One region of the Paenarthrobacter sp. TYUT067 genome, then DNA from elsewhere that is predicted to be linked to it. Evidence: riboswitches for the same ligand, from Rfam matches in the RefSeq annotation. Region 1 holds a riboswitch; each other region holds the start of a gene.
The links. A riboswitch is a leader RNA that binds a small molecule or an ion and turns the genes downstream of it on or off. The one in region 1 is predicted to bind cyclic di-AMP.

Region 1 (5,862 bases):
TCTCGAGTTCTTTGATCTGCCACATGGTTCCCTGGGGCACCCCGGGTTTGAAACGGAGCTTCCAACCCATTTCAGCCAGTGTGTGGTCGCTTTTGGCGTTGTTGCATTTCAAGCACGCCGCAACCAGGTTTTCCCAGGAATCCGCGCCGCCCCTGGATTTGGGGTGGACGTGGTCTATGGTGTGGGCTGTTTTGCCGCAATAGGCGCACCGGTGACCGTCGCGGCGAAGCACCCCGCGGCGGCTCACGGCGGTGACCTTGTTGTACTTGGGACGTATGTAGCGGTTAAGGAGAATCACGGACGGGCGTCCAAGAATTTCCTGTGGCCCGACGACAGGCTCGTCGCCTTCGGCCACTACGCTAGCTTTCCCAGTGAGCACAAGGACCAGCGCCCGGCGGAATGTTATTACCGCCAGCGGTTCATATCCAGCATTCAGAACGAGTGTGCGCATGCACGTACCTCTTCACGGCCGCACCCGTCAGGGGCACGAGGGCCGGCTGCCCTCTGCATGTACGGGCTGTGGATCGACAACATAAGGGTAAGCACTTATATGCCGTATCAACGAATTTTTCTGTCGTTTCGCTCACAGTGTCGGCAAGAGTTCATGCGCGGTTAAAGCAGAACACCCCGCCGGCCGGAGCCTGCGGGGTGTTCTGAAGAAAGTGAATCAGCCGTTGACGCGGATGAAAACCGGGCCGGAACCGACGTTGACGCTGAACAGTGCCGTGGTGGATCCGTTCCATCCACCGTGAACTGCCTGGCCGTTGCCCACGTATACAGCGATGTGCGCCTGTCCGGCCAAACCACCGTTTGCGTAGTAGGCGAGGTCGCCGGGCTGGGCTTCTGCTGCACTGACCGTGCGGCCCAAGGAGAGGTAACCTGCAGGCCAGTCGTGGAAGTTGATTCCCACGGCTGCAAGGGAGTTGGTGACCAGCATGGTGCAGTCCTGGGTGACGCCGAGCTGGGCGTAAGCAGCTGCAGCGATGGCTGCGCCGAGTCCGCTGGAAGCCGCCGGAGCTGCCGGAGCGGGGGTTGAGTTGCTGACGGCCACGGTGGCGTTGGCTGCAGGAGCGGCCTTGGCGGCAACCGCAGGTGCTTCCTTGGCTTCAACCTTGGCTTCAACCTTGGCCGGCGCTTCTTCCACCACAACGGGAGCCGGAGCTTCCACCGTGGTAACCACGGGACGCTCGTAAGAGATAGCCACAGTGGAGTCGGCCGCGATGGTGGCCTGCACTACGGACTGGACGTCCAATGTGGACGTGGAGGTCGACTCACGATCAACGTTGGTCTCGGCTGCGTTGGCCGCGATGCCGCTGGTCAGGACCAGGCCTGAAGCTGCGGCGATCACTGCTGCCTGGCGGCCAACGCCACCGGCGTTGGAGCTGACAGCCTTGGCAATGACGGCAAGCGAGCTGGTCTTGGGGGCCTCAGCGCGGTGCCGTGCAAGCTTGTTTGCACTGGTCATGATTTTCTCTTTTCGTATCCGAGCGCCGTTGGGGTGCACACGGGTAGCGGGTAGGACCGGCATTGCGGGCATGCCGGCCCACCCCGAACCGGGTTGTTTCTAGCGGAGGGTGTAGAACGAGGAGGTGCCGGTGGACGCTACGGAGTGCAGCAGCGTTCCCTGGCCGGGGTTCAAAGCGCTGATCATCATGCCATTGCCGACGTAGATGCCCACATGGGCTCCGCCGTTCTGCATGACGAGGTCGCCGGGAGAAGGAGTGCTGGTGGGCGTCATAGCCGTCCAGGCGTTCACGCGCGGGATGCTGATGCCTGCCTGGGCGTAGACCCACTGGGTGAAGCCGGAGCAGTCCCAGCCGTTAGGTGTTGTTCCGCCCCAAACGTACGGGGAGCCGATGCCGGTGTAGGCAATAGCAGCAAGGCCGGAAGCAGCTGCGCTGGCAGCCGGGTCCTTGGCCTCGGAGGACTTAGCCGTCACGGCTTCAGGGGCTTCGTCCGTGGTGGCCGTTGCTCGTTCGGTAACCTGCGCTGCGCGCTGGACTACCTTGGGGGCTTCCTTGGTGGCCACGGTGGGGCTCTCGAAGGAAACGGTGGCTGTTGGCTCTGCGGTAACCACTGCCGTTACAACCAGCTGCTGGGTGCTGGAGGCTTCAGTCTTGGAAACATCGGCGTCGGCTGCCTGTGCGGGCAATCCGACGGTGAGGACGAGGCCTGAGGCTGCGGCCAGAACGATGGCCTGACGGCTCATGGTTCCGGCGTTGGTGGATACAGCCTTGGAAAGCGTGTTCAACGGGTTCGTGCGAACCGTTTGGGCGCGATGGCGCGCAGGGGTAGTGCGTGATGACACGTAGGTAGCCTCTCCCAATGCCTGCGAGGTGAGCTGTCGGATTCGGATGGGAGTCATCCGGCCGCGCCGCTTCCAAGGAAGTTTTGCGACTTAACCCCAAGGCCTTCTCACGAAGACCAGAAGTGGTTCCCCCGCCCCTGCCAGACGATTTATGCGAACGGACCTTGAGAGGTGGCAGAGCTAGGCAATCCACTCAAGTGCACCGGCCCCCTAAAAAGCCGATGCGCTCTGTACGCTACAACAGTTGAACGCAAATGTCACATTCAGGTCACGGGGTGTCCCGCACATGCGAGAGGCGACCATCAGATTGGTTAGAGCCAGCCCATGGGGTCTACGACTTCACCGTTGACCTGAACCTCGAAGTGGAGGTGGCAGCCGGTTGAAGCGCCCGTGGTGCCGCTCAGCGCGACGGTATCGCCACGGTTGACGGTTTGTCCCACCTGGACGGTGAAGGACGACAGGTGGTTGTACGTGGTCTCGAGGCCGTTGCCGTGGTCGATAACCACACGGTTGCCTCCGCCATATTCGTGCCATCCGGCGAAAGTGACCTTGCCGGTTGCTGCTGCGTGGACAGCGGTGCCGCACTGGGCAACGAAGTCCTGGCCCCGGTGGAAGTCGCCGGCGCCGCCCGTGAGGGGGCTGACACGGTAGCCGAAGGGCGATGCCGTGGTAAGTGTGTCAAGGGGGCTGGCCATGGTGCCAACGGATGATGCGCGCTGGATGCTTCCGGCCGACTGGGCGCTGAGCAGTTGCTTCAACTTCCCATCGGGGTCAGCGGCAGTGGCGACTGCGGCTCGGCTGAAGTCGATCTTTGCCGACGCTGCCGCGGAAACCTCGGGCTGGCTGCCCGCGGGGGCTGCGACGGCGAGGGCGGACTCGGTCTGGCCCGATTCCGAGGTGGCCATGACCGGGCTGGTGGCCGGCAGGCCGACAGTCAGGGCAAGCCCGGTGGCGGCAAGCGCAACACCGGCCTTCTGCCCGACGCCGCTGGCAGCGGCGAAGTCGGCAACCTGGCGCAGGGGGCTCTTACGGCGGCGCACTTGACGCTCGGTGGCGCGGGGCCGGATCTCCGTGACGACGGTGGCTGGCCGCAGCTCAGCAGCGGGGCCGGACGCGCGGCGGCGACCCCTGACGTTCTGCGATGTCAAACTCTGTTCCTCTCTCAAAAGCCTGCGAAGTTAGCTGTCGGATTCGGGTCAGAGAGTACAAAGACCCGGTCCGCGCGAGGCGCTCACGGCACACAGGTATCCCAAGAGGGACTTGTATACGTGGGCACTTCTGCTGCGGACTTCACCCCAAGGCTGCTTCTTTAGACAGCCGCTTGTGGTTCCCCCGCCTCTGCCAGTGGTGGGTGACACACCTGATCCGCTGGCAGAGCTCGGCTCCGGATCAGGTAACGCTTTGGTATCAGCGCTAGTAAATAACTATAGGGGATTAAGGCCTTCGGTAATAAATTCGTTATCAACAGGATCGGGCTCAGAGCGAGAAGCCCTTATCACTATTTTCGGAAAACCGCAGGTCACGCACGCTAAAAAGTGACAGAAGTGAGGTTTGACACGGCGCTGCCGGCGACACTCAGTTGAGGGATACGAAGACGTGCGCGGCCACCTCGGGCGGCAGCTCCAAAGCGCCTTCGATGCCCGGAACACGGACGGAGATGTACTCGCCGACGCGCTCCAGCGAGACACTTGCGCCGGGACGGATTCCGCCTTCGTCCAATTGGGTCAGGAGCTCCGGCTCAACCTGGATGGGCTCCGCGAGGCGGCTGACCACCACGCGGGTAGCGGCGGCATATCCGTCCATTGCCTGGAGAAGGTTGACATCCAGCCGAGGGAAGGGCTGGCTGGCAAGGCCGCCAAGCGCTTCAAGTCCGGGGATGGGGTTGCCGTAGGGAGACTCCGTGGGGTGTTCCAAGAGCTCGTAGAGCCGACGCTCCACACGCTCGCTCATGACGTGCTCCCAGCGGCACGCTTCATCATGGACGTAGGCCCAATCGAGCCCAATGACGTCGGCCAGCAGGCGCTCCGCGAGGCGGTGCTTGCGCATGACTTCGGTGGCGCGCTTCCGGCCCGCTTCCGTCAGTTCCAGGTGGCGGTCGTTGGACACAATCACCAGGCCATCGCGCTCCATGCGTCCGATGGTCTGGGAAACAGTGGGGCCGGAGTGCCGCAGGCGCTCGGCGATGCGGGCCCGCAGGGCCACAATGTTTTCTTCTTCAAGCTCCAAAATGGTCCGAAGATACATCTCAGTGGTATCGATCAGATCCGTCATCCAGCTCAGCTCTCCTCGAACGCAGTTCCTTGCGTAATCTCCACCGTACCGCGTCCCTGGCAAGGGCGGACGGTGTGCACCGCCGCCCCCTGAACGCCAACCCCCAGCCTAGCTTATTTGGAATTACTCTGGATAATTCCGGTCGCATTCGGTGGGACCGCATTCCACGTGGCGGACTATGACGGTGGCAGGTTCCTGAGGCCGGGCCGTGTCAGGCAGAATTGGGGTGTCGAAGGGGCAGTTGATGCCCCATGCCACCTCCCATCTCTAGCCGACACCCATTGGAGCGCCACGTGAGCGACAACAGCATCACCATTCCCGCCGACCTTCTGCCCAAGGACGGACGCTTCGGCGCTGGACCGTCCAAGGTTCGCCCGGAACAGATCGAGGCGTTGTCTGCAGCATCGTCCACCATCCTGGGTACCTCCCACCGCCAGGCTCCGGTCAAGAACCTGGTGGGTTCGGTCCGTGAAGGACTCAGCCAGTTCTTCCGCGCTCCGGAAGGTTACGAGGTTGTCCTCGGCGTAGGCGGCTCAACGGCGTTCTGGGATGTGGCGGCGTTTGGCCTGGTGGAGAAGAAGGCACAGCACTTGTCCTTCGGTGAGTTCGGTTCCAAGTTCGCTGCCGCCACCAACAAGGCACCCTTCCTCGATGCTTCCTCCATCATCAAGGCCGAACCCGGAACCCGCCCGGTGGCACAGGCCGAAGCCGGCGTTGACGTCTACGCTTGGCCCCAGAATGAAACGTCAACGGGCGTGGCTGCGCCCGTCAAACGCGTCCAGGGTGCTGATGAAGGCTCCCTCGTCCTGGTGGATGCCACCTCGGCGGCCGGCGGGCTGGACGTTGACGTTGCCGAATCGGACGTCTACTACTTCGCCCCGCAAAAGAACTTCGCCTCCGACGGCGGCCTCTGGCTGGGCCTCTTCTCCCCCGCAGCCCTGGAGCGTGCTGCACGCATCAAGGCCAGCGACCGCTGGATCCCGGACTTCCTGGACCTGCAGACGGCCATTGATAACTCCAAGCTGAACCAGACCTACAACACCCCGTCGCTCTCCACCCTGGTGACCCTGGACGCACAGGTGCAGTGGCTCAACAGCAACGGCGGCCTGGACTTCGCCAGCAAGCGCACGGCAGATTCTGCCAACCGCATCTACTCCTGGGCTGAGGCCTCCGAGTACGCCACGCCTTTCGTCGCAAACGCCGAGGACCGCTCCAACGTCATCGCCACCATCGACTTTGACGACTCCATTGACGCCGCGGCCATCGCCAAGGTCCTGCGCGCC
Region 2 (5,862 bases), on a different contig from region 1:
GCCGACGTCGTGGTTTTCGAAGACGCGCCTGCCGGTATTGCGGCGGCCCGTGCAGCGGGGATGCGGACCGTTGTGGTGGGCAAGGCCGGCGGCGAATTGGAACCGGGCATGTGGCGGATCCCGGACTACACCGCAGTGACGGTCACCGCAGTAAAGGACGACGACGGCGGGCACCTCCTGACGCTAACGCTCTAAGGTTTTCTGCCCGGTCTGTTCGGCGCAGTGAACCGGGCGTAGGCTGTGCGCATGTCTGCGATGCCGGAGGCGTACGGTGCTGCATTGGAGCGGGCCATGGTCCACGCCGGTGACTGGCTTGCGTCTGTCCCTACCCGTTCTGTCCGTCCTTCCTCGGATGCCGATCAGGTGGCCGGGAGCATCCTGCCGCGTCTTCCGGCCGGAGCCACTGATGCCGCCGAAGTCATTGATGAGCTCGCCGCACTGGCTGAGCCCGGGCTCATGGCGATCCAGTCCGGTCGATTCTTTGGGTGGGTGATGGGCGGAACCCTCCCTGCTGCCATGGCCGCCGATTGGCTCGTCTCCGCCTGGGACCAGAACACAGGGCTCCGGTTCGCCACCCCCGCCGCCGCCGCGATTGAAGAATCTGCCGCCGCCTGGCTTTTGGACCTCCTGCACCTGCCCGCCACCGCCGACGTCGGATTCACCACTGGCGCCACCACCGCCAATTTCGTGGGGCTGGCGGCTGGCCGCCAGTACTTAATGGACGAGGCGGGCTGGGATCTGGAGGCTCTGGGACTTACCGGCGCGCCGCGCATCACAACCTTTGCAGGACGGGAACGGCACGCCGCCGTCGATCTCGCGTTGCGGTACCTGGGCTTGGGCGCATGCGTTCCGGTAGACGCCGACGACGAGGGCAGGATATTTCCCGATGCCTTGGCCGATGCCATGGATCAGCAGCCGGGGCCATCCTTGGTTTGCCTGCAGGCCGGCAACCTCCACTCCGGTGCGTTTGATCCCATGGAGGAGGCCATAGCCGTGGCCCACGATCGCGGTGCATGGGTACATGTGGACGGCGCCTTTGGTTTGTGGGCCGTTGTGAGCCCAACGCTGCGTACCCGGCTGGCCGGTGTTGAGGACGCCGACTCGTGGGCAACGGACGCACACAAAACCCTGAACGTCCCCTACGACTGTGGCCTGGCAATCGTGGCCCGCCCGGAAGCCTTGAGGCGTGCTTTCAGTGTTCACACCAGTTACCTGATAGCCACTGATGCCGGACCGGGGGACCCTTTCGAGAAAGTTCCGGAGATGTCCCGCCGCGCCCGCGGCATTCCGGTGTGGGCGGCACTGAGGCAGCTGGGCCGGGACGGCGTGATTTCCATGGTGGACCGTCTTGCGGCAAATGCCCGTGCTTTGGCTGAAGGACTATCCGCGATCCCGGGAGTGGAAGTGCTTAACGACGTCGTGTTCACGCAGGTCTCCGTGAGTTTCGGCAGTGACGATCGCACGCACCGCATCACCCAGCGGCTCATGGCCGAGGGCGGGGTGTGGATGTCCGGTTCGTCATGGCGAGGACGTGAGATCCTGCGGATCTCTGTGAGCAACTGGACCACGGACGCTGGTGATGTGGCCGCGTCCATCGCGGCCGTACGGGGCGCGGTGGAGGCCGAACCGGAGGCGTAGCGCTCTTCGGAAAGTTCAGTGCCGGTGAGGGCCCCGGCCCAGTTCGGCGCGAAGCCCGGCGATGGGAATTGTCCCGCGGCGCAGTTTGCGGGTCAGCCCCGCCAACCCTTTGAGGTCGGTCAAAAGGGTACGTACGACGTCGACACTTGCGTCGGGATTGTCGCTCCAGTCCACCGGCACCTCATGAATGCGCAGAGCGGAGCGGTCAGCGATGATCAGCAGTTCGGTGTCGAAAAACCATGCTTCATCGCGGGTGTAGGGGAGCAGCTGGCGGGCGACGTCGGCACGAATGGCTTTGAACCCGCACTCAGCATCGGAGAAGCGCGCTCCCGTCAGGACGCGCAACAGAAAATTGTAGGCGCGTGCAATGACGTCACCGTGGTGGCTGAATGTCCCGTGCGAAGCCTTTGCCAGACGCGTGCCGACAGCGAGGTCTGAGTGGCCCGACATCAGCGGGGCCAGAAGAGGAGCCACGGCCGAAAGGTCGAAGGACAGGTCCAGGTCTATATAGGCAAGCAGCGGTGACGCGGAGGACAACCAGATCTTACGGAGGGAGTTTCCGCGGCCCCTTCGATCAAGACGGACCACCATAAGCTCGGGGAATTCCCTCGCCAGGCGTTCGGCGATCCGCAGGGTGCCGTCCGTGCTGGCGTTGTCCACCACAGTGATCCGGAAGGTGTGCGGAAGAGTGTCTGCAAGGTGCCCGTGTAGCCTGCGAACGTCTTCTTCCAGGCGGACTTCCTGGTTGAACACGGGTATGGCGATGTCCAGGACGGGAGCCAGCGCGGGTGTGCTGGCGGGAGGGCCTTGCACCGTCCTATGCAGTGCTGGCCGGGGAGCTGTGAGCGTCATATGTCCAGCATGCAACGGCCGATTATGTGGGCTTTAGGCGTATGCTGTGACCGCGCTGTGAACCACGGGTGGCGCCTGTGAACCATGGGCAGCGCCTGTGAACCACGGGTGGCGCCTGTAAAACAGCAAAAGCCGCACCCGTTCCCGCCATCCGCTCCAGTGGGTACTGGGGCGGACGGCGGGAACGGGCGCGGCAATGAAGCGGTCTGGCTTAGTACCAGTTATTGGCCAAGTGGAAGCCCAGAGCGGCGGACGGGGATCCGTAGCGCTCCTTGATGTAGTTCAGGCCCCACTTGATCTGGGTCTGGTAGTTGGTCTGCCAGTCAGCACCAGCGGAGGCCATCTTGCCGGCCGGGAGGGACTGGACAATGCCATACGCGCCGCTGGAAGCGTTGGTGGCAGTGGTCCTCCAGTTGGATTCCTTCTCCCACAGGGTGTTCAGCGCGGTCATCTCAGCTGCGCTCCAGCCGTAGTTGCCCAGGATGCTGGCGGCGTAGGCCTTGGCAGCGGCGGGGTCGTCCACGGCTTTCGGGGTGGCAGCGGCAGCTGCAGCTTCCGCAGCGGCGGCGGCAGCAGCGGCGTCGGCGGCTTGCTTGGCTGCAGCGTCAGCGGCAGCCTTCTCAGCTGCGGCTTGGGCGGCAGCGGCGTCGGCGGCTTGCTTGGCTGCAGCGTCAGCGGCAGCCTTCTCAGCAGCGGCCTGGTCAGCGGCAGCCTTGTCGGCAGCGGCCTTCTCAGCAGCTGCCTTGTCCGCGGCAGCCCGGTCAGCTGCGCCCTTGGCGGCGGCAGCATCCAAGGAAGCGGAGATTTCAGCTGACTTGTTGGCGCTGACCTGGGCAGCAGCCTGGGTCCCGGCAACGCGGCTCGCCTCAGGGAGAGTCAACGCGGCGTTTGCGGCGGTTCCGAGCGATGCAACACCCAGTGCGGCTGCAACAACGCCGGCTACGACTGACATGCGGTGGCCGGACTTACCCTGGCGGGCAGCGTTCTTGAGGACGGACTGCGACTTGGTGAGCGGTGCGTTGTGTTCGTCGCGGTGACGCGCAGAAGGGCGCGTCTGATCGTTAAATTCAGACATGTTGTGTGACCTCTCAGCGCCTGCGGAGTTAGCTGTCGGGTTCGGATGAGGTCATCCGGCCGCGCGTCACGCTGCGGCTTCACCCCTAGGGCGGCACATTGCCAGGCCCGGAGACTGTGGGTCCCCCGTCTCTGCCTCAAAGAAGAACGGACTCCGGGAAGTGGCAGAGCTCGGCGCATCCCGGATGTGGGTCCTTGGGGAAACCCACCCTTTCGACGGTACAGGAGGTTTCTTCAGAAGTCACATTTAGGTAACAGAGATCACGACGCCGGTGAGTCGCCTTGCCGGCGTGCCTGACCTTCTCCGGTGCTTACCGTGGGAAGTCGCAGCGCGAACTCAGTGCGCCCGGGCCTGGACGTCACCTCCACGGTGCCACCATGGGCGGCAACAATCGAATCCACAATGGAAAGGCCCAGTCCCGAGGTGCCTTCAGAACCCGATCTCGCGGCATCAGCGCGGGCAAAACGGGAGAAGATCCGGCCTTGGAAATCGACCGGAATGCCCGGGCCGTTGTCCGTCACTGTGACCACTGCGCTGCCATCAGCGGAGAGCATGACGCCTGTCACCACGGTGGTGCCGGGATCGGTATGTTTGCGCGCGTTGGACAGCAGGTTGGCAAGCACCTGGTGCAATTGCGTTACATCGCCGCGGACTGTCACAGGTTCATCGGGGAGCTGGAGGTGCCAGATGTGATCCGGCGCCATGACCTTCTCATCACTGACGGTTTCGATCACCAACTGGGTCAGGTCAACGTCCTCGACTTTCACGGGCTGCCCCTCGTCCAGGCGCGCCAGCAGCAGCAGGTCCTCAACCAGCGTGGTCATGCGCTCCGATTGGCTTTGGACCCTTGCCAGCGACTTGCGGCCATCGTCGGTGAAGGTCTCGGTCATCCTCAGCAACTCCGTGTAGCCTCGGATCGCGGTGAGCGGTGTGCGGAGTTCGTGTGAGGCATCAGCGACGAACTGACGCACCTTGGTTTCGCTTTCCTGCCGTGCTTCCAACGCACTGGCGACGTTCTCCAGCATCTGGTTCAGAGCATGGCCAACGCTTCCAACTTCCGTTCCGGGATGAGCGGCCGACGGCGGTACGCGCACCGCAAGTGCCACCTCACCGGCGTCGAGGGGGAGGCGCGAAACCTTGGTGGCAACCTCGGAGAGCTGCTCAAGCGGCCGCATGGTCCGCCGGATGATCACTGTTCCGGCGAGGCCGATCAGTACCAATCCGCCCAACGAAACCAACACCATGGTCCACACCAGCGAGGCCTCGGCGCTTTGCTTGTCCGCCAAGGGCAGTCCCGTCACGATCACATCACCGTAGGTGTCCACTGCCACCAGCCGGTAGTCACCATTGGACAGGGACCGATCCACCGGGACGTTGTCCTTGGGGAGCGACAACAGGACCTGCTCATCGGCTGCGGAGAGTGAAACGCGGTTGCCTTGGGCGTCGATGAGCCCCGAACTCCTCACGGTTGAGCCGTCGATCCTCGCGTTGAGCGTTCCCGCGGCCTGTCCGCGCGCTTCCAGCGGGTCAGGCCTTCCGGAGGGGTTGGTGGGAAAGTTCGACGGCGGCCTGCCGAAGTCGGTCGCGCGGCTGGACGCCTGCTCCAATTGCCTATCGAGCTGCCTGTTGAAGACCATGTCCATGGACGCGTAGCTGACAATGCCCACTGCTCCGCAGATGGCCACCAGGAGCGCCATGGCCACCAGGACCAGGCGTGTCCGCAGGTGCCAGGTGGACGGGTTCAGCCAGCTGCGCTGTGGATTTCCGGGAATACGGGAGCTTTTGGCCACTCCTGACAGTGTGCTCAACGCCTAGTCCGCTGGCTTGATGACGTACCCGGCGCCACGGATGGTGTGGATCATGGGCGGATGGTTGGCTTCGATCTTCTTGCGTAGGTAGGAGATGTAGAGTTCCACGATGTTGGCCTGGCCACCGAAGTCGTAGTCCCACACCCGGTCCAGAATCTGGGCCTTGCTGACCACCCGTTTGGGGTTTTCCATGAGGTAGCGCAAAAGTTCAAACTGGGTGGCTGTGAGCGGGATGTCCTCGCCGGCCCGGGTGACTTCGCGGGTGTCCACGTTCAGCGTGAGATCTCCCACCACAAGCTCGGAAGTGTCCATGGCCGCCACCCCGGAACGCTGGACCAGACGGTGGAGGCGTAGGAGGACCTCTTCCATGCTGAAGGGCTTGGTGACGTAGTCGTCCCCTCCGGCGGCGAGCCCAACGATCCGATCCTGCACGGCGTCCTTGGCGGTGAGGAACAGTGCGGGAACTTCCGGGGCGAAGGTGCGGATGCG
Region 3 (5,862 bases), on a different contig from region 1:
TCTGCGGTCCCGTTGGGGCCGGTTGGCCATTCACCCGGCCTTCATGGTGCCGTTGTTCCTGCTCAGCTTCTACGGGGTCTATTTTTCCGGGCTCGCGGACCTGCTGTTGCCTAACTGGTACGGGCACGTCGGGCTGGAATTGTTGTTCCTTGCCGCGGGCATCCTGTTCACGGTTCCGCTGATTTCCGCTGATCCGCTGCCGAGCAGGCAGACGCACTTCGGCCGGCTGCTGGACATCTTTGCCGAGATGCCGCTGCATGCCTTTTTCGGCGTCGTGATCATGATGGCCACAGCGCCGATGGTGAAGTTCTTCGCTGCACCGCCGGAAAGCTGGAAAGTGGATCCGATGCAGGACCAGGGCCTCGCCGGCGGGCTGGCCTGGTCGTACGGGGAGCTGCCGGGGGTGCTGCTGTTGATGTTTATCCTGGTGCGCTGGCAGCGGGACGAGGCCCGCGGCTGGGCCAAATCCGAACGCAAGGCGGCGGTAGTGGGGGACCCGGACCTGGACGCCTACAACGAATACCTGCGTCAGCTGGCGAACCGTCCGGTGCGCCGGCGATGAGAACACCAGGCACCCCACATTCCGCGCCCGCAGACCAGGCTCCGGCGCCCGTGCTGCCCGCGTTGGGACCCGGTGGCATGCTGCGCTGGGCCTGGCGGCAGCTGACCAGCATGCGGACGGCCCTGTTCCTGCTGCTCCTGCTCGCAGTGGGCGCCGTGCCGGGCTCGTTGTTCCCGCAACGCTCGGCCAATCCCGCACTCGTTACCCGCTATATCAAGGACAACCCCGGGTATGGGCCGGTCCTGGATGCGCTGCAGATGTTCGATGTCTACTCCTCGGTGTGGTTCTCCGCGATCTATCTGATGCTGTTCATTTCGCTGGCCGGCTGCGTCACGCCACGTGCTGCCGCGCACTACAAGGCCATGCGGTCCCGGCCGCCGCGTACCCCCAAGCGCCTTTCGCGCCTGCCGGAGTACGGCACCCTGGTGCTGCCCGCCGACGCCGGAATCCCTGCCGCTGCCGCCATTGCGGACGCCGCGGAAGTGCTCAGGAAACGCCGCTACCGGGTGGAAGTCAGGGACGCGGACGGAACGCGGCCGTCTCTGGGTGCCGAGCGCGGCTTCGTGAAGGAAGCCGGCAACCTGGTGTTCCACACCGCGCTGATCGGTGTGCTGGTCTGCGTGGCCGTCGGCGGCATGTTCGGCTACCGCGGACAGAAAATTCTCATCGAAGGCGGCACCTTCGTCAACACCCTGGTCAGCTATGACGCCTTCACCCCGGGAACCAACTTCAACACCGCCTGGCTGGATCCGTTCGCCGTCACTCTCGAGACATTCGAAGTCCGTTTCGACAGGGAATCATCCCGGCAGTTCGGCCAGCCGATCGATTTCACCGCAAAGCTGACCACCAAAGACGGAACGGAGTCCCCGGCACGGGAACAGATCCTGAAAGTCAACGAACCGGTCTACTTCGGTGAAACCGGGGTGTTCCTCGTCGGCAACGGCTACGCCCCGGTCGTCACGGTAAAGGACGGCACCGGGAAAACCGCGTTCAGCGGTCCCGTGGTGTCCATCCCCAACGACGGGGTGTACACCTCCTCGGTGGTGCTCAAGGTCCCGGACGCGGCACCGTCCCAGCTGGGCTTTGTCGGGTTCTTTTTGCCTTCGGCCATCAAGAACGACCAGGGTGTGTCCTACAGCTTCGATCCTGATCCCCTGAACCCGCAGCTGAACCTGAATTCATACTACGGAGACCTTGGACTGGACACCGGAGCCCCGCAAAACGTCTATGTCCTGGACGTGGCCAAGCTGACCCAACTCAACGGCCGGGACCTGCCCGCCGGGGGCATCACACTCGCACCCGGTGGCACGTACACGCTGCCCGACGGCAAGGGAAGCATCAGCTTCGACGGGCTGAAACGCTACATCGGAGTGGATGTGCGCAGCACCCCCGCCCAAGGTGGGGTCCTGGCGTTTTCCCTGCTGGCCGTGACAGGCCTGATGGTCTCGTTGTACGTGAACCGGCGCCGGGTCTGGGTCCGCGCCGGCACCCACGAGGACGGCAGGACGATGGTCGAGTACGGCCTCCTGGCCCGAGGAGAAGACCACCGCCTGGCCGCCGAGGCCACTGCCATCCGCGCCCTGTTGGCACGGCGGTGGCAGCTTCGGGAGGAAAAGAGTGGCGTATAGATTATTGCTGTCGTGGCGTTGGGTGGGGTGGCTGCTGCTGGCCGCACTTTCGCCGCCGCATGCATAGGCCTGGGAAACTGGCAGATGGACCGTCGGAACCAGACAGTGGCAGAGATCCGCAGGGTCCAGGAGAACTACGACAAACCCCCCGCGCCGTTTCAGGACGCCCGCCCCTACTTCGAGGTCGCCAACCCCGACGCGAAGTGGACAACCGTTGCAGTGTCCGGCCGGTACCTTGTCCAGGACCAGAGAATCGTCAGGAACCGGCCCAATAACTCCGTTGCCGGATATGAGGTAGTGGTTCCGTTCCGGCTTGCTTCCGGTGAAACGATCGTGATCAACCGGGGGTGGCTGCCGATCGGCAACCTTCGGCCCGGATACCCCGATGCCGTGCCGGCCCCGCCACCGGGCGAGATCTCCGCGGTGGTGCGCATCAAACCCTCCGAACCCGATCTTGGCCGGGACGCTCCCGAGGGACAACTGGCCAGCATCGACCTGCCCTACTTCGCGAGCCAGCTGGGCTATCCCTTGATGACAGGCAGTTACGGGGTGATGGCCTCGGAGTCCCCGCAGCCCGCCGTAGTTCCCCAGCAACTTGCCCAACCGGCCGTCAAGGAAGGATCAAACCTGTCCTACGCCATGCAGTGGATCACCTTCGGGGTTCTGGCGTTCGTCGGCTTCGGATACATGGCACGTCAACAGGCCCGCATCCACCGTGAGGAGCGTGAAATCCCGGACGAATCCGCGGAGACAGCAAGCACCCTCCAGCACCCCCGTCATCCCTCCGCGCCCAAGCGTTCCCGCGCCGAGGAAGAAGACGCCCTGCTGGACTCGATGGGACTGTGACTCTGGCGCAGGCCGGCGGATACCCGCGCAGCGCGGGCATGGACAATCCCCACGGACGGACATCACGGCGCGCGGGAACCATCCTGCACTGGGCCTCGTTGAGCCTTTGGCTGCACATCTGAAGAGACGCTCAGCAATTGCGTACCGGCCACCGGATAGCGTCCGCGCTTGCACGACACGCGAAGGTACTGTCACGAAATTGTAACGATGATGCTTTGCGGCTACTATTAATTCAGGTTTTTCTGTACTGAGACCCTTGATGCCCCATGCTGAACCCCGCCGGGGGCATCAAACGACTATCCCTTTTTGACGGCGGGGGTGGAGGACCCAGGATCGGCAGTAAGCCTGCCTTGGGGTGAAGCCGTGATGTCGGTGGCCTGAAAGCCGCCGGGCACGGCCGGGCTTTTTCCTTGGCCCGAACCCGACAGCTAACTTCGCAGGCGAACCGAAAGGATCGATCCCCCTTGCCTTCTGTATCCCCCCATGGCCGCCGCCGAAAGCCAACCTCAGGATTGGTGCCCCGCACGGCCCTCCCGATGATGTCCCCCACGACCGGTCGCCACCGACCCCTGCCAGGCGCAGGGGCGCGGGCGCGCCGCCGCAAACAGGTCACCGCAGCCGCCACGCTGGGCGTCGCCGCGCTGTTGACCGCAGCGCTCACCGCCGCCCATGCCGGCACGGCCCCCACCGGCACGGCCCCTGCCGTGCAGGCATCGGAAACCGTCGCTGCCGGCGCGCCCGTCCAAGCCCCCGTCGGGGCTTCGATCAGTTATGAACGGCCGGCTGTCACCACCGAGCAGGCACCGTTGCCGGTACCCGCCAAGACCCCCCTAGCTGCTGCCGGCGCGGCGACGACCCCGGCGGCCTCCCCGGTCCCCGCTGCGGCTGCTCCTGCGCAACCTGTCTCAGCAGCCCGGCTCGGGGCGCCCTTGGCCGGCATGTCGGTCACCTCGCCGTTCGGTATCCGCACCAGCCCGATCTCAGGCACTGGGGAGCTGCACACCGGCCTTGACCTCGTGGCAGCCTGCCAGACCGCGGTGTTCGCCGCCGGAGCCGGGACCGTCGTGGAGGCCGGATGGTCCCCCTATGGTGGCGGGAACAGGATTGTGGTGGACCACGGCAACGGCCTGAAGAGCACCTACAATCACCTGGCCTCCATCGAAACCTCCGTGGGCGCGACCGTGTCCGCCGGCCAGCGGCTGGCCGCGGCCGGAACCACCGGCAACTCCACCGGATGCCATCTGCACTTCGAGGTACTTCTTAACGGACAGACCGTGAATCCGCAGGGATGGATGTAAGCCCCGACTGGTTGTCGACCGTCAGAGTCCTGATGTGCCCAGGAAGACGTGGCTAAAGGCGAAGAAGATGGTTGCGGTAACGGCCACGTAGAGCAGCGCGGTAATGATCCAGCCGAACTCACCGACAACGCGGGCCGTTCCGGCGGGTACTTTGATGACTCCATGGGTGATGTTCCGGGCCGTGACCCAGACGAACAGGGGAATCATTGCCGCCCAGACGATCATGCAGAAGGGGCAGAGGATGTGGATTGAGTACAGGGCCTGGGACCACAGCCAGACGACGAAGCCAAACCCAAGCGTGACACCGGCCTGCAGTCCGGCCCAGTACCAGCGGGCGAACGTTGCACCGGAAAGCAGGGCCATGCCCGTGGTGATGATGACGGCGAACGCCACGATCCCGATGAACATGTTGGGGAATCCGAAAACGGAACTCTGCCAGGTCTGCATGACCTGACCGCAGGAAATCCAGGGATTGACGTCGCAGACGGTTTTGTAGCCGGGGTCTTTGAGTACCTCGAGTTTCTCCAGGACCAGGGCGCCGGAGGCGAGCCAGCCGATGACGCCGGTGATGACCAAGAGCCACCCGAACGGCTTGTTGCGGGTCATGCGGGGAATATCCAACCCCGCAGCAGCTGAAGCAACCCCACGATCGGAGGGTTTCACGTTCGCGGAGGGTTTTGCGGTGCTGGTCATGGCAGAAGTCCTTTTAGGTGGTCTGGCGGCGGGCTTGGTAATCATGATCCCGCAGCTGCGGTAGTGATCAGTGCCTTCAAAGTGCCTTTTTGGGAGATCCCCAGGATCCGGGCACTGACGCGGCCTTGAGTGTCCAGCACCAGGGTGGTGGGGACTGCACGGGGCGGGACGTACTCGGTCATGGCCAGCAGGATGCCGCCGTTGCTGTCATCGAAGCTGGGGTAGTCGACCTTGAAGGTCCGTTCGAAGGCTTCGGCCGTGGCTGCGTCGTCGCGGACGTTGACGCCGTAGAACAAGATGCCTTGGTCTTTGAATTCCGTGTGCAGGGCGGCCAGGTCCGGGGCCTCCGCCCGGCACGGAGCGCAGGCCGCGTACCAGAAATTGAGGACCACGACTTTGCCTGCCCAGTCCCGGGCAGCAACTTTTTGCCCGTCAAACAGCCGGCCTTCCAAGGCGACCGCGGCCCCGCGTGATCCGGGTGGGTATTCGTTGACCGACCCGTCCCCGGCGATGTAGTTCTTGTCATCGCCGGCCTTGGCCTGCTGGGCCAGATCGTCCGGGGCTGCGCAGCCGGTGAGGGCAAGTACTGCCGCGCCCAAGCCCAGGATGGTGCGGCGTCCGGGGCGCCGCCGTGGCTCTGGTTGGTTGATCATGTTCTCGGTCCTTGCTTGATTGTGTCTGCGTGCGGGGTCTTGGTGGCTAGACGGGCATCAGGAACGTCCCTGCCAGGTTCTGCAGCTGGTAGATCCATTGCACCCACACCCCGGTTACCATCAGGACCCCCAGGATGATGAGCATGACGGCGCCGCCGGTGTTGACGGCCCGAATGTGCTTG
Region 4 (5,862 bases), on a different contig from region 1:
CCTGAACGGTTTCATAGGCGATGGCCGTGACGCCGGAGTTGATGAGCTCGGCGGTGAGCTCGGGCTCTGCGGCGAGGTGGAGGTAGGTGAAGAGGATGAGGCCCTTGCGGAAGCGGTGGTACTCGGCCGCGATGGGTTCTTTGACCTTCATGACCATGTCTGCGCGGGCCCAGACATCGTCGGCTTCGTTGACGATTTCTGCGCCGGCGATCGAGTATTCCTCGTCGGTGATGCCCGAGCCGAGGCCTGCGCCGCGCTCAACCAGAACGGAGTGTCCGTGGGTGCGGAACTCGTGGACGCCGGCAGCCGTGATGGCTACGCGGAACTCGTTGTTCTTGATTTCTTTGGGGACACCGATGATCATCTGTGGGCTCCATCGTTAGCGGCCTCTTCGGCCGAAAAATGTGTTGCGGGCTGTGATTCCAGAATAAATCCGGCTGTGAGGCAGGCGACATGGAGTCGGAGCAGCCCGCACAGGAAAACCCTGTGGATATAAGGATCTTTGCCAAGCAAGCTCGACATTTGTCGAGCACTGAAGCGTCAAGTGTCGCCTGCTGTTGGTACGCTTTTCCGATGCAGCAGGACGTGGAACAGATCGTTGAACGGGTGGCTCTGAAGCTGGGCCGCGGGCTCTCCCTGGAAGACCTCGACGGCGTTCTCCTCGCCTACAGCTCCAACCAGTCCCACGCCGACCGCGTCCGCGTGAACTTCCTCCTGAGCAAGCGGGTACCCAGCGACGTCAGCGCATGGCAGCTTGCTCACGGCATTGCCACGGCGGTGCGACCCGTGGTGGTTCCAGCCAACGACGAACTGGGCATGTTGGGCCGCGTCTGTGTCCCCTTGCTGGTGCGCGGTTTCCGCGTGGGGTACTTGTGGGTGCAGCTTGACCTTGAGGAACAGAGCGCGACGGCGATACTCGCCGAACTGCCAGGCGTGCGGGACGAGCTGGACCTGCTGGCGGGCTTGCTCCTTGATTCCAACACGGCTGAATCGGAGTTCCGGCGACGGCGTGAACAGGAGTTTCTGTCAGCCTGCGGCGGCGAATCCAACGCTGTGGCCGCCGTCGCGGGTTGGAAGGAAATCCAAGGCCGCGGTCCGTGGCAGCTGGTGACTATCCTCGACCCCGATGGCGCGAGGTCCGACGTCGATCCCATTGCAGCTACCCTGACGCATCGATCTGCCGCGCTGCAGTCCACCATCGGCGTGAACGCCGCGTTGTTCAGCGCCGGAACGGAGACGCATTCCGTTGTGTTGTTCCGCGAGTCGGGCGGCCGGGCGGACCATGCCCAGGTTTTGGTGCACTATCAACTGGAGCTCGCCAAACGCGCAGGCCGCAAAGTGGACAGGGTAATCCTGGGGATCAGCGAACCATTCCAAGTTATCCGGCAGCTGTCCGGTGCGTACCGGCAAGCGAAGGTTGCTGCCCAAGCGGCCGCAGTAGACCTCCCTTTGGGTGAGCTCGTGGACAGCCGAACTGTTGGCGTGTACCAGCTGTTCGATCGTTTGGTAGCACCGGGCGGTTGGGATGACACGGGATCTGTGCATTTCAGGGCACTCGAGGACCACGACAAAAACGGCGAACTCCTGCCCGTCCTTGAATTGCTCTATGACAACGACGGCTCAGTTCAGGATGTCGCCGCCAAACTTCACCTCCACAGGAGCAGCATTTACAACCGGCTCGGGCGGATCCGTCAGCTCATCGGTGCTGATCCATTAAGTGGCGCGATCCGGCTCGAATTGCATGCTGCACTGAAGGCGCGGCGCTGGGCAGTACGGCCACGGATCTGAGGCGACGGGTTAAAGGCGCCAACGCGGTGACACAATCAGCGGTAACACAAACAAGAGGAGGCAGGTACCCGGGCCGGGTGCCTGCCTCCTCTTGTAAGTACGAAGTATGCGGTGTTGCCTTACGAGCGCCGCAAACGCTGGCAGCTCCAGCGCCCCATCCGCCGACGAAACGTGGCGGTCCGGCTGCTGCTGCAGTACCGGCTATGCCACCCCGCATGGGTGGACGTACGGGGCACGCGGGTGCTCAACCGAATACCTTCTGGGCGGCATCGAGGATGTCCTGAAGTGCCGATTCACTGGGCTGCGGTGCTGAGGCAGCGGTCGGCTTGCCCGGTTTCGGCTTGGACGTCGGCGTTGCAGTATCCGTCGGCGTTGGAGTCGGTGTGGGAGTCGCAGTTCCTGTGGGAGTCGGGGTCGGTGTGGGAGTGCCCGTTGGCGTCGGCGCAGGCGGTGTAGTGATGGTGTCCGAGGGCGGCACATCGCTCGGCGCGGGGGCCGGCTGGGTGGGTGCCGGGCTGGTGGCGCCAGGAACTGCCGGGACTGCGGACGAGCCCGCTGACGGAACCCATACCGGGTCCGCGAGCGAAACCTGTGGGGTGGGAGTCGACGACGGCGACACCGCCCCGGGTGCCTCCGCGATCGTCGCGGGCTGGCCGGCCTCGGAGGAAGCCGTTGCCCCTGATGCTGTGGATGGCGTGGAGGCCGAAGGTGATGACGCCGTGGTGTAGGAAGCCTTGGGCCCGGGGGATGCCGAACCCGAGGTGCGGCCTTCGCCCCCGCTGGCTTCCTGCGACGGGGTTTCCTGGCCGAAGAACGGAAGTTCAAGGGCTGGCCCCAAAGCGCCGGCTGTCAGCACGAGGCCAAGGGCCCCCGCCACCACGGCCATGCGCTGGCTCATGTGTTTGACCGAAGCTGCCTTGCGCAGGGCGGCCTGTGGTTCACGGCTGAACGGTTCGCGGCCGAACGAGGATGTGGCGCCAAAACCGGACTTGGTGGTGGGCGCAGCGGCCGGCTTTCGAACGTCCCGGCGGCTAGCCAATGATGCCGAGGCTGTAGCGGCTGCGGCCACCTGAGCTGGAGACTTGCCGCGCGGGGACTCCGTGGGTTCCGGCGTGCGCGCGGACTCATCGCGGGCAGTGACTACAGGAATGGCCGCAGTTGCGGGTTCCGGCGTTGCAGGCTGCACCACTGGAATAGCCGTGGTGGCGGGTTCCTGGCTACTGGATTCCCGTGAATCGGGTTCCTGGCTGGCCGGCGGAACGATGGGGATGGCTGCGGTAGGAGGTCCCGGTGTGGTGGACTTCGGAGCTGCCGCCGATTCCTCGGGCGCGAGTACGGCCCGGGCAGCACGCTCGCGCTCGGCTGCACGGATTTCCGCACGCGTGGTGGGTTTCACCCCGGCGGGCATGGCCGCAGTGGCGGATTCCGGCGTCGTGCTTGACGTTCCGCTGACGGCGGCGGAATCTGCCGGCGCGTTGTCAAGGAATCCGCTGGGTTGGGCCCGACGGCGTCCGGTTGGCTTGGTGCGCTCGCCTTCAGTCTGGGCGCGGCGCGGCTGATCCATGGTTGGGGACATGGTGGTTGCCTCTCAACGCCTTCGAGGTTAGCTGTCGGGTTCGGACGAGGCCGTCCGGCCGCGCAAGGCGGCTTCACCCCAAGGGCTTGTGGGTAACAAGCCCGGGAACCTGGGTCCCCCGTCTCTGCCGCGGGTCTGGCGGATCCCGGATTGCGGCAGAGCTCGGCGTCAATCCGGAAGCGGCCCAGCGGAGATATGGGTCGCCCTACGACGGTACATGAGCCGGAAAGTAAAGTCACATTAATGTAACGGGCGGTAGTTCAGCCTAAGCGGTAGGCTTCTAGCGCTTAGGCTTCGGGGCCGGTGCTGGGCGGCACTCGCTGGGCCGCTCGACCAAGATATCCCTGGCCAACACTAGCTTCGGCGCGCACCGGCGGGTAGACATTGTCTATGGACCTGCCTGTGATGCCACCCGTCTCGCCCATGCTCGCCAAATCCGTTCCGACCATCCCCGATGTTGGGCACTATGAGCCCAAATGGGACGGCTTCCGGACCATCGTCTTCAAGGACGGCGACGAGATCGTCCTGGGCAGCCGCAACGAGAAGCCCATGACCCGCTACTTCCCCGAGGTGGTGGATGCCCTCAGGAAGAACCTGCCGGACAAATGCGTGATTGACGGCGAAATCGTCCTGATCGAGGGTGGCCGGCTCGAATTCGAGGTGCTCCAGCAGCGGATCCACCCCGCCGACAGCCGCGTCCGTATGCTTGCTGAGAAGACCCCGGCGTCCATGATTGCGTTCGACATCCTCGCGCTAGGCGATCAGAACCTCATGGACAAGCCGTTCTCCGAGCGCCGGGCCATCTTGGAACGTGCGCTCGCCGAGGCCGAGCCGCCTGTGTATGTGACTCCTGCGGTGACTGATCTGGAACGGGCACAGGAGTGGTTCGTACAACTGGAGGGCGCGGGCCTGGATGGTGTGCTGTCCAAACCACTGGATGGGGCGTACCTCCCGAACAAGCGGGTGATGTTCAAGACCAAACACGAGCGCACGGCCGATTGCGTGGTGGCTGGGTTCCGCTGGCACAAGACCGCGAAAGTAGTGGGCTCCATGCTGCTTGGCCTGCACGATGACACCGGCCGGCTGCATCACGTGGGAGTAGTGGCATCGTTTCCCATGGCCAAGCGCGAGGCCTTGGTGGCTGATCTTGAGCCGTATCAGATTGAACTCGACCAACACCCGTGGGGCGAATGGGCCAGGCAGGACGAGGCTGCCGGGGGTTCACGCATGCCGGGCGCCCAAAGCCGCTGGAGCGGGGGCAAGGACTTCTCCTTCGTGCCCCTGCGCCCCGAGCTCGTGATCGAAGTGAAGTACGACTACATGGAGGGGGACAGGTTTCGGCACACCACGCAGTTCCGCAGGTGGCGGCCGGACAGGACCCCCGGGAGCTGCACGTACGCGCAGCTGGAAGAGCCCGCTGAGTACGATCTCGGGGCGATCCTGAAGCTACCGAACGCCTAGAACGTTGCCAACCCGCTGTTACGTCGCTGGCCAGCAACGAAACAGCGGGTTAGCAACGTAACAGCGAGGCTTGCAGCGGAGTTACTCGTGGTGGCCTTGGTCGCTGCTCATGCTGCCTTCGGCCGGCGGGGTTTCTCCCGGAGGAACTCCACCGCCGGGCTCCAACCCTGTGACGTTGCCGTCCAGGGGGTCCGGGTTGGCGGAGGCTGCGGGATCCTCGTCCTCGTCCTGGCGCATATCGGGATCTTCGTGGATGCTGTCGGCATCGGAGGTCGTGTCATAGGATCCTGTGGCGAAGGGTCCTGTGGCGCCGGTGGCGCCGAAGCCCTGGGTCTCTTCAGTTGAGTCTTTGTCAGTCACGATCAGCCCTTTCATAAGCAAACTTACTAATGCGCTTGCTCCGTCAGCCTAGCCGGGACGCGGCTACCCGACAAGCGGCACCCAGTCCAGGTGCCGGCGTCGTGCGTCAGTGTTTAGCGGTGCGGAGTGGTAGCGGTGACGAAGCTCCGGATGGCATCCGCCACAGCCTTGGGACGCATGTGCTGCGCCACGTGCCCGACGCCCGGAATCTCCACCAAGCGACCCTGTACCACTGTCCTGGACAACCGCAGTGACCAATCCGGGCCCGCCACCTGGTCGCGGCTACCGCGCAGGACCAGCAACGGTACCTGGATGCCGGCCAGCCTTTTCTCCGTGGGGTATTTCATCATCACCGGCAGCTCGGTGAGGTACCAGCGCGGGCCGCAGCGGAAGTAGTCGGACATGACGATCGCGTTGGACGTGGGACTCTCGCGGAGTATTCCGTCGAGGCTCAGGGCCAGCGACTGCCGCCACACATTTTTATGCCGTGAATCCACCACGGGACCCATCAGTACTAACTGCTTGACCTGCTCGGGGGCGCGCAGGGCCGCCTCGATGGCAAATTGCGTACCCATCGAATGCCCCACCAACACGTAGGAGTCGATGCCACACGACGCGAGTGTATCGGCAATGAACGCGCCGTAGTCCTCCACTGAGAGCTGGCGACCGGGCTTGGG

Region 2: another riboswitch for cyclic di-AMP. It lies ahead of MOD31_RS00660 (hypothetical protein); the one in region 1 lies ahead of MOD31_RS15220 (M23 family metallopeptidase).
Region 3: another riboswitch for cyclic di-AMP. It lies ahead of MOD31_RS11155 (M23 family metallopeptidase); the one in region 1 lies ahead of MOD31_RS15220 (M23 family metallopeptidase).
Region 4: another riboswitch for cyclic di-AMP. It lies ahead of MOD31_RS20595 (hypothetical protein); the one in region 1 lies ahead of MOD31_RS15220 (M23 family metallopeptidase).

Annotation. Positions count from the first base shown of each region.
Region 1 is NZ_JAMOIT010000016.1:90,733-96,594, forward strand. It holds gene MOD31_RS15205 (HNH endonuclease) at 1-451, opposite strand, end outside; gene MOD31_RS15210 (NlpC/P60 family protein) at 668-1,465, opposite strand; gene MOD31_RS15215 (C40 family peptidase) at 1,565-2,308, opposite strand; cyclic di-AMP (ydaO/yuaA leader) riboswitch at 2,313-2,481, opposite strand; gene MOD31_RS15220 (M23 family metallopeptidase) at 2,620-3,456, opposite strand; cyclic di-AMP (ydaO/yuaA leader) riboswitch at 3,461-3,702, opposite strand; gene MOD31_RS15225 (metal-dependent transcriptional regulator) at 3,884-4,579, opposite strand; gene serC (phosphoserine transaminase) at 4,873-5,862, shown strand, end outside.
Region 2 is NZ_JAMOIT010000001.1:152,489-158,350, reverse strand. It holds gene MOD31_RS00675 (HAD-IA family hydrolase) at 1-195, shown strand, start outside; gene MOD31_RS00670 (aminotransferase class V-fold PLP-dependent enzyme) at 247-1,638, shown strand; gene MOD31_RS00665 (glycosyltransferase) at 1,654-2,490, opposite strand; gene MOD31_RS00660 (hypothetical protein) at 2,702-3,565, opposite strand; cyclic di-AMP (ydaO/yuaA leader) riboswitch at 3,571-3,751, opposite strand; gene MOD31_RS00655 (HAMP domain-containing sensor histidine kinase) at 3,826-5,373, opposite strand; gene MOD31_RS00650 (response regulator transcription factor) at 5,377-5,862, opposite strand, start outside.
Region 3 is NZ_JAMOIT010000010.1:147,461-153,322, reverse strand. It holds gene MOD31_RS11170 (cytochrome c oxidase assembly protein) at 1-562, shown strand, start outside; gene MOD31_RS11165 (cytochrome c biogenesis protein ResB) at 559-2,190, shown strand; gene MOD31_RS11160 (SURF1 family protein) at 2,203-3,036, shown strand; cyclic di-AMP (ydaO/yuaA leader) riboswitch at 3,320-3,493, shown strand; gene MOD31_RS11155 (M23 family metallopeptidase) at 3,573-4,334, shown strand; gene MOD31_RS11150 (vitamin K epoxide reductase family protein) at 4,356-5,027, opposite strand; gene MOD31_RS11145 (TlpA disulfide reductase family protein) at 5,069-5,680, opposite strand; gene MOD31_RS11140 (cytochrome c biogenesis CcdA family protein) at 5,727-5,862, opposite strand, start outside.
Region 4 is NZ_JAMOIT010000030.1:7,160-13,021, forward strand. It holds gene ald (alanine dehydrogenase) at 1-364, opposite strand, end outside; gene MOD31_RS20590 (CdaR family transcriptional regulator) at 574-1,788, shown strand; gene MOD31_RS20595 (hypothetical protein) at 2,033-3,364, opposite strand; cyclic di-AMP (ydaO/yuaA leader) riboswitch at 3,367-3,515, opposite strand; gene MOD31_RS20600 (ATP-dependent DNA ligase) at 3,755-4,825, shown strand; gene MOD31_RS20605 (DUF6480 family protein) at 4,907-5,185, opposite strand; gene MOD31_RS20610 (alpha/beta fold hydrolase) at 5,299-5,862, opposite strand, start outside.